2 regions of the Kribbella sp. NPDC050459 genome follow, and region 2 is predicted to be linked to the other one. Evidence: predicted binding sites of a transcription regulator. Region 2 holds the regulator's gene; the other holds the start of a gene.
The links. Region 2 encodes HrcA, which represses chaperone genes, less so after heat shock. Its sites were predicted from a motif close to TTGGCACTCGNNNNNNNCGAGTGCCAA; they were not measured.

Region 1 (4,164 bases), on a different contig from region 2:
GTCGACGTTCAGGTACTCGGCGATGCCGCCGGACACGCCGGAGAGCATCCGCTGGTTCGCGGAACGACGGAGGACCTTGCCGGAGAGGTTCTGGAACGGTGCGTTGGAGTTCGTCATGGCTCCACTGTCCCGTTTCGGCGCCCCGCTCCACATCCGGATCGGTACCGACCGGTCCCTGATCCGACCCCGACGACTTTCGTGGAACCCTCGTGACACCCCAGCCTGTCTCTAAGGGTGAGGAGGGACATGGACGAGTTCACCGAGTACGTCACTGCCCGCTGGCCCAGCCTGGTGCGGTCCGCGGTTCTGCTCGGCTGTACGCCGCCTGAGGCCGAGGACCTGGTCCAGGCCGCGCTGGAGCGCTGTCTGCTCAAGTGGAACCGGGTGCGGGTCGCGGAGGACCGGGACGCGTACGTGCACCGCGTACTGGTCAACTGCTTCCGCTCGTCCCGCCGGCGCCGCTGGCACGGGGAGCTGCCCTCGGCGTCCCTCCCGGAGTCGCCGGGGAGCGATCAGACGGCCGGTGTCGACGACACGGACGCCGTGATGCGCGCACTCGGCCGCCTTCCCGGCGACCAGCGCACAGCCGTCGTACTGCGGTACTACGCGCACCTCAGCGAGCAACAGATGGCGTCTGTGCTGGGCGTCGCCGCCGGCACCGTCAAGAGCCGACTGTCCCGCGCGGTGAAGGCCCTGGCGCAGGACCCACATCTGGCAGAACTGCGAGAACCCCGATGACCGACCTGACCGACCTCCTGGAACGCACCGCCGCGCAGACACCGGTAGGCGAACCCCCACTGGATGCGCTGTACGCCGGAGCAACCCGCCGTCGACGCCGCCGCACGGTGGGACTCGCGGCGCTCACCGCGGTAGCTGTCGGCGCTGTGATCGCCGGCTCGAACCTGCTGACCTCAGCCACACCGAACGCGCCTGTGACCTCGCCAACCCCCGCTCCGACGACGGCAGCTCCGGTGCCGCCTGCGATGCGGCTGGTTGCGTTCGGTCATGCGGCCATCGCCGTACCGGCCGCCTGGCCGACCAACAAGAGCAGGTGCGGCACCCCGCAACAGGACACCGTCCAGATCGACGACCCCACCGCAGCACAGTTCTGCCAGAGCCACCGCCCGAAGGGTGTGGAGAGCGTGCAGCTGACCGGCGCGCCGCCGTCCCTCGACTACCACGCCGACGAGGCGATCGTCATCGACGGCGTACAGGCCCAGCGTCAGCGCACGAGCTGCCGCGACGGCTGGCAAGGCACCAGGGTGTGCACCGGCGCGGTGGGTATCCCGTCGCTCAAGGTCTGGTTCTACGCCGAGTCGTCCACGAGCGCCGCGGAGGTCGACCGGATCCTGGACCGGATCCAGATCCTGCGGGACCGGTCCGGTGTCCCGAGCTACTCGTCACTCGGTGGCCCGCCTTTCAACCCCATCGCGAAGAACTACGGGCCGCTGTTGCTGGCCGCGGAACTCAAGGCCCTGTACAAGTGGGTGACGGCGCCTGGCTACCCGTCCGGCACGATCCTCGGCGTCTCGCCGGCGGTCGGGACGCTGCTGCCGGTCGGAACTACGGTGACGGTGACGATCGCAAGATGAGCAGAACTGTCGGTGCCGGCGCCTAGCGTCAGGGGTATGGACGCGCAGGCGGTGGTGAAGGTGATGGCGGGGCTGCCGGGTGCCGAGGAGCAGGAGGGGTGGGCCGGGCAGCCGGTCTTCAAGGTGCGCAACAAGAGCTTCGCGTACCTGTCCGAGGACCAGACCCGGATGCACCTGAAGGCGCTCCGCGAGGAGCAGGAGGCGCTCGTCGCCGAGAACCCGGAGGTCTACGAGGCTTCCTGGGAGGGCGGCCGGTTCGCCTGGATCCTGATCCAGCTGGACCTCGCCGACGAGGAAGAGCTGGCCGAGCTCATCACGGAGGCCTACCGCCTCACGGCCCCGAAGTACCTGGTCACCCAGCTGGACGCCTGACCAGGACCCACTGCGGGCTGGTGCGGCTGACCTCGGTGAAGCCGGCGTCGAGGTAGACGGACAGCGGGCCGCGGTACAGGTCCGCGGACGGGATGCGGCCGGCAGTCGTGGTGTCGACGGCACACGCCTCGACGCTCGGGGCGCCGTACGAGCGGGCCAGGTCGAGGGCGCCGCGGGCCAGTTCGCCCGCTACGCCCTTGCGGCGGTGGCCGACCGGTACGACGAAGCACGTGATCACCCAGGCGTCCAGGTGGTCCGTGCGCCAGTTGGGCGAGGCGACCACCCGCGGGTACGACGTACGCGGCCCGACGGCGCACCAGCCGACCGGAGCGTCCCCGTCGTACGCCACGACACCCGGTGGTAACTCGCCGTCACGGATCTGCGTGTGGAGGCCCTCCCGGTTGTCCGCGGGGCTGCTGCCGGACCACGCCTTGCCGCGGAGGCGGAAGTACTGGCAGAAGCAGCGGGAGGGGTCGCCGCGCTCGCCCATCACCGTCGCGACGTCGGGCCAGGAGTCCGGGCCGGCCGGGCGTACGTTCACCATGGGCTCACCGTAGCCGGGAGCTGGCTTGCACTCGCTTGGGGCGAGTGCTAATACTTGGTTAGCACTCCATGGGTGAGAGTGATAAGAGCTCGCGCCCGGCGGAGTGTGCAAGAAGACGGCCTCGATGAGGTGCCGGAGTTGCGGCGGGACATGAGCGTCGCGGTGCCGGTGCCGTCCGTCGCGGGCATCGAGCCGGCTGGACCACAAAGACTCGACGCGGGAGGACTCGCGGAGAATGCCCAAGCTGATTTCGTTCGATGAAGAGGCGCGCCGCGGCCTCGAGCGGGGAATGAACACCCTCGCCGACGCGGTCAAGGTGACGCTCGGCCCGAAGGGCCGCAACGTCGTGCTGGAGAAGAAGTGGGGCGCACCCACGATCACCAACGACGGCGTCTCCATCGCCAAGGAGATCGAGCTCGAGGACCCGTACGAGAAGATCGGGGCCGAGCTCGTCAAGGAAGTTGCCAAGAAGACCGACGACGTCGCGGGTGACGGTACGACGACCGCCACCGTGCTGGCCCAGGCTCTCGTCCGCGAGGGGCTGCGCAACGTCGCCGCCGGCGCCAACCCGATGGGCCTGAAGAAGGGCATCGAGAAGGCGACCGAGGCCGTCAGCGAGCAGCTGCTGTCGCTGGCCAAGGACGTCGAGACCCGGGAGCAGATCGCCTCGACCGCGTCGATCTCCGCCGCGGACACCCAGGTCGGCCAGATCATCGCCGAGGCGATGGACAAGGTCGGCAAGGAAGGCGTCATCACCGTCGAGGAGAGCAACACCTTCGGCCTCGAGCTCGAGCTCACCGAGGGTATGCGCTTCGACAAGGGCTACATCTCGCCGTACTTCGTGACCGACACCGACCGGATGGAGGCCGTCCTCGACGACCCGTACATCCTGGTCGTGAACAGCAAGATCGGCAGCATCAAGGACCTGGTCCCGGTGCTGGAGAAGGTCATGCAGACCGGCAAGCCGCTGGCGATCATCGCCGAGGACGTCGAGGGCGAGGCCCTGGCCACCCTGGTCGTCAACAAGATCAAGGGCACCTTCAAGGCCGTCGCCGTCAAGGCGCCGGGCTTCGGTGACCGCCGCAAGGCCATGCTCGTCGACATCGCCGTCCTCACCGGCGGCGAGGTGATCTCCGAGGAGGTCGGCCTCAAGCTCGACACCGTCGACCTGGAGCTGCTCGGCCAGGCCCGCAAGATCGTCGTCACCAAGGACGAGACGACCATCGTCGAGGGCTCGGGCGACGCCGACCAGATCACCGGCCGGGTCAACCAGATCCGCGCCGAGATCGAGAAGTCGGACTCCGACTACGACCGCGAGAAGCTGCAGGAGCGGCTGGCCAAGCTGGCCGGCGGCGTTGCGGTGATCAAGGTCGGCGCGGCCACCGAGGTCGAGCTGAAGGAGCGCAAGCACCGCATCGAGGACGCCGTTCGCAACGCGAAGGCGGCCGTCGAGGAGGGCATCGTCGCCGGTGGCGGCGTGGCGCTGCTGCAGGCGTCCGTGGTCGCGTTCGAGAAGCTGGAGCTCGAGGGTGACGAGGCGACCGGCGCGGAGATCGTGCGCAAGGCCGTCGAGGCGCCGCTGAAGCAGATCGCCGTGAACGCCGGCCTCGAGGGCGGCGTCGTGGTGGAGAAGGTCCGCAACCTCGAGCCGGGTCA
Region 2 (4,164 bases):
ATCACCTGGACGATCAGGTCGCCGCGACCGGCGTGCCGCAGCCGCGGTACGCCGCGGGCGGACAGCGTCATCGCCGTGCCGGACTGCGTGCCGGGTCGGATCTCCAGCGGGGTCGTCTCACCCTCGAGCGTCGGCAGGTCGATCGTCGTACCGAGCGCCGCCGCGGTCATCGGCAGCGTCACGGTGCAGTGCAGGTCGTCGCCGTTGCGGGTGAAGATGTCGTGCGGCTCGACCTCGATCTCGACGTACAGGTCACCGGCCGGGCCGCCGCCCGGGCCGACCTCGCCCTGACCGGACAGCTGCACGCGCGTCCCGGTGTCGACGCCGCCCGGGATCTTCACCGTGACGGTCCGCCGGGACCGCACGCGGCCGTCGCCGGAGCACTCGACGCACGGGTTCGGGATCGTGGTGCCGTAGCCGCGGCAGTTCGGGCACGGGCGCATGGTGCGCACCTCGCCGAGGAACGACCGCTGCGTGTGCGTCACCTCGCCGCGACCGTGGCAGATCTCGCAGGTGACCGGCTCGGACCCGGCCGCCGCGCCGGACCCGCTACAGGTCGGGCACAGCACGGCGGTGTCGACCTTGAGCTCCCGGGTCGTCCCGAACGCGGCCTCGGCCAGGTCGATCCGCAGCGGGATCAGCGCGTCCTGACCGCGCCGGGTCCGCGGCCGCGGCCCGCGGGTCGCCCCGCCGGTCTGGCCGAAGAACGCGTCCATGATGTCGGTGAACGTGAACGCCTGGCCGAAGCCGGCGCCGCCCGGCCCGCCGCCCGCGGCCGCGAACGGGTCGCCGCCGAGGTCGTGCATCTGCCGCTTCTGCGGGTCACTGAGCACCTGGAACGCGCGCCCGATCTCCTGGAACTTCTGGTGCGCGTCCTCGGAGTCGTTCACGTCCGGGTGGTACTGGCGTGCCAGCTTGCGGTACGCCTTCTTGATCTCGTCCGGTGACGCGTCACGGCTGACACCTAGGACGGCGTAGTAATCGGTGCTCATACTCCAGACCAGGGGGTTGATAGCAAAATCGTCATGACTCAGCCAGGATCTGGCTGACGTAGCGCGCGACGGCCCGTACGGCGCCCATCGTGCTCGGATAGTCCATGTGCGTCGGTCCGACGATGCCCAGCGTGGCCAGCACCTCGGACTTCGAGCCGTAGCCGGTCGCGACCACCGAGGTCGTCGCGAGTTCCTCGAAGGGGTTCTCGTGGCCGATCCGGACGGTCAGCGTCTGCGGGTTGGTCGCCTCGCCGAGCAGCTTGAGCAGGATGACGTGCTCCTCCAGCGCCTCCAGCACCGGCTTCACGTTCCGCTCGAAGTCGTCGCCGTACCGGGTCAGGTTGGCGGCGCCGCCGACCGCGATCCGCTGCTCGCCGACCTCGTCGGTGAACGCCTCCAGCAGCGTGGTGACGATCGCCGCGACCAGTGGCCGGTCGGCCGGCGCGAACAGCTCCGGCACACCGGCCAGCGAGGCCGTCGCGTCGGTCAGGCGCTGACCGGCCAGCGCCGTGTTCAGCCGGGACCGCAGGTCCGCGATCAGCTGCTCGTCGACGTCGTGCGGGTGCTCGACGTGCCGCTGCTCGACCCGGCCGTTGCTCGTGATCAGCACGAGCAGCAGCCGCCGCGGGCTCATCGTGACGACCTCGATGTGCCGCACGCTCGACCGGTTCAGCGACGGGTACTGCACGATGGCGACCTGGCGGGTGATCTGCGCCAGCAGCCGGACGGTCCGGCGGACCACGTCGTCCAGGTCGACCGCTCCGGCCAGGAACGACGTGATCGCCTTCTTCTCGGCGATCGAGAGGGTCTTGACCGTGCTCAGCTTGTCGACGAACAGCCGGTAGCCCGCGTCGGTCGGGATCCGGCCGGCGCTGGTGTGCGGCTGGGTGATGTACCCCTCTTCCTCCAGCGCGGCCATGTCGTTGCGCACGGTGGCCGGGGAGACGCCGAGGTTGTGCCGATCGACCAGAGTCTTCGAGCCGACCGGCTCATGGGTGGCCACGTAGTCCTCGACGATGGCGCGGAGAACGTCCAGCTTGCGGTCGTCGAGCACGCGCACCACCCTCTCGGCCTCTTGGCACTCAATCCTTCAGAGTGCCAGTCTAGGCGGTCTCGGGCGACGCTCCCAACGGAACGGCCTCGGGGCGCGTCACTGTACTGGCCACATCAAGCGGCTGATCCTGCACTGCGGAGTCGACGAACGACTCGAGGACGTCGAGCACGTGGTAGGCCAGCTCGCCGCTGGCCCGGTGCGGCTCGCCGGTGCGCACCGCCCGGGCCATGTCCGCGACGCCGACCCCGCGCCCGGCCCCGGCGTACCCGCCCGAGACCGGTACCTCGGTCCACTCGCGCTGCTCCGGGGTCACGATCTCGACGGTTCCGTCGAAGCCGTTCGGGTCCGGTACGGACAGGCTGCCGTCCGTGCCGTGGACCTCGATCCGCGGCAGCCGCCCGGCCCACACGTCGAACGACATCAGCACCGTGGTCAGCGCGCCCGACTCGTGCTCCAGCACGCCGGTCACGTGGGTCGGCACCTCGACGTCGAACACGGTCCCGGCCCGCGGCCCGGTGTGAATCTTCCGCTGCTGCTTCGCCCGGCCGGCGCGGGCGGTCACCCGCACGACCGGCCCGAGCAGCGTCACCAGGCTGGTCACGTAGTACGGACCCATGTCGAGGACCGGGCCGCCGCCCGGCTGGTAGTAGAACTCGGGCGCCGGGTGCCACAGCTCGTGGCCTGGCGTCACCATGAACGCGGTCGCCGCATGCGGGGCGCCGATGTCACCGCGGTCGATCACGGCCCGGGCAGTCTGGGTGCCGGTGCCGAGGACCGTGTCCGGTGCGCAGCCGATCCGCAGGTCGTTGGCGGCGGCGTACTTGAGCAGCGGCTCCGCCTCGGCGCGGTCCATGGCCAGCGGCTTCTCGCCGTACACGTGCTTGCCGGCGGCCAGCGCGGCCTGGTGCACAGCGGCGTGGGCTGCCGGGATGGTCAGGTTGAGGACGATGTCGACGTCGTCGGCGGCGTACAGCTCGTCCGGCGTCAGCGCGCGGATGCCCTCGTTCGTGCCGGCGATCGCCTCGGCGCGGCTGCGGTCCAGGTCGGCGACCGCGACCACGTCGACACCGGGGAGCTTGCCCAGGTGGTCGAGGTACGTGCCGGAGATGACGCCGGTCCCGACGATGCCGACGTTGGTGGTCTGCCCTGTCACTTGCTCGCCCACAGCAGCCCCCGCTCGATGATCGTGCGGACCTCGGGCGTCTCCAGGTCGTCGAGCTTGTGACCGACCGTGCAGACGAAGACCTTGCCCGCACCCCAGGTGCGGGTCCAGACCGCCGGCATCACGGCGCCCTCGATCCACGGGTAGTCCGGGTGCGCCTCGAACGTCGTCGTGGCCAGGACGTTGTTGGTCGGGTCGTAGTGGATGTAGTACTGCTCGGTGTGCACGTCGAAGTGCGTGATGCCCTCGACGATCGGGTGGTCGGCGACCACGTCGACGCGGTAGTCGGTGAAGCCGTGCGGGTGCGAGATGAACTGCCCGCCGGTGATGAAGCTGTAGTCCACGTTCTTCCGGAACGAGTCGGCGATGCCGCCGTGCCAGCCGGCGAACCCGGTGCCGCGGCGGATCGCCGCCTCCAGGCCCTTGAAGTGGTCCTGCTCGATGTCGCTCATCGTCACGCACTGCAGGACGAGGTCGACGCCGTCCAGGTCGAGATACGCGGCGGTCGTGTCGGAGACCGTGACGTCGAACCCGTTCTCCTTGAGGAACGGGATGAACAGGTCGGTCGCCTCGACCGGCGAGTGCCCTTCCCAGCCGCCCCGGACCACCACAGCACGTCGTGTCGTCACACCGGCCACCCTTCGAAAGTTTCGAGATTCCGTTCGGAACAGTTGCGACTCTAGGTCCCGATGAGAAGGGTTGCCAACCATTAGGCTCAAGGGATGGGCTGGAAGTTCTGGAAGCGGGAGAATCCGATGGATCCGCAGGAGATGCTCGCGCGCGGGCATGCGGAGGCCAACAGCTTTCCGGCGCCGCCGCGGCCGCAGGACACGTTGCCGGTGGGCTCGTTCGGGATGACCGTCGAGGACGTCTTCTCGATCACCGGCCGCGGCACCGTGGTGACCGGCCGGGTGCAGGCCGGGACTGTCTCGGTCGGCGAGCAGGTGCTGCTCACC

Region 1: groL (chaperonin GroEL) is a predicted target of HrcA. The motif match lies at 2,533-2,559, and genes of this name have one in related genera.

The regions. Positions count from the first base shown of each region.
Region 1 covers NZ_JBFAJQ010000002.1:957,744-961,907, reverse strand. The annotation lists gene AB0I12_RS10675 (PspC domain-containing protein) at 1-117, opposite strand, end outside; gene AB0I12_RS10670 (SigE family RNA polymerase sigma factor) at 247-738, shown strand; gene AB0I12_RS10665 (PASTA domain-containing protein) at 735-1,592, shown strand; gene AB0I12_RS10660 (MmcQ/YjbR family DNA-binding protein) at 1,629-1,964, shown strand; gene AB0I12_RS10655 (GNAT family N-acetyltransferase) at 1,945-2,508, opposite strand; gene groL (chaperonin GroEL) at 2,744-4,164, shown strand, end outside.
Region 2 covers NZ_JBFAJQ010000006.1:3,485-7,648, reverse strand. The annotation lists gene dnaJ (molecular chaperone DnaJ) at 1-992, opposite strand, end outside; gene hrcA (heat-inducible transcriptional repressor HrcA) at 1,024-2,046, opposite strand; gene AB0I12_RS21045 (Gfo/Idh/MocA family oxidoreductase) at 2,096-3,199, opposite strand; gene AB0I12_RS21040 (ThuA domain-containing protein) at 3,196-3,837, opposite strand; partial or broken gene AB0I12_RS21035 (EF-Tu/IF-2/RF-3 family GTPase) at 4,015-4,164, shown strand, end outside.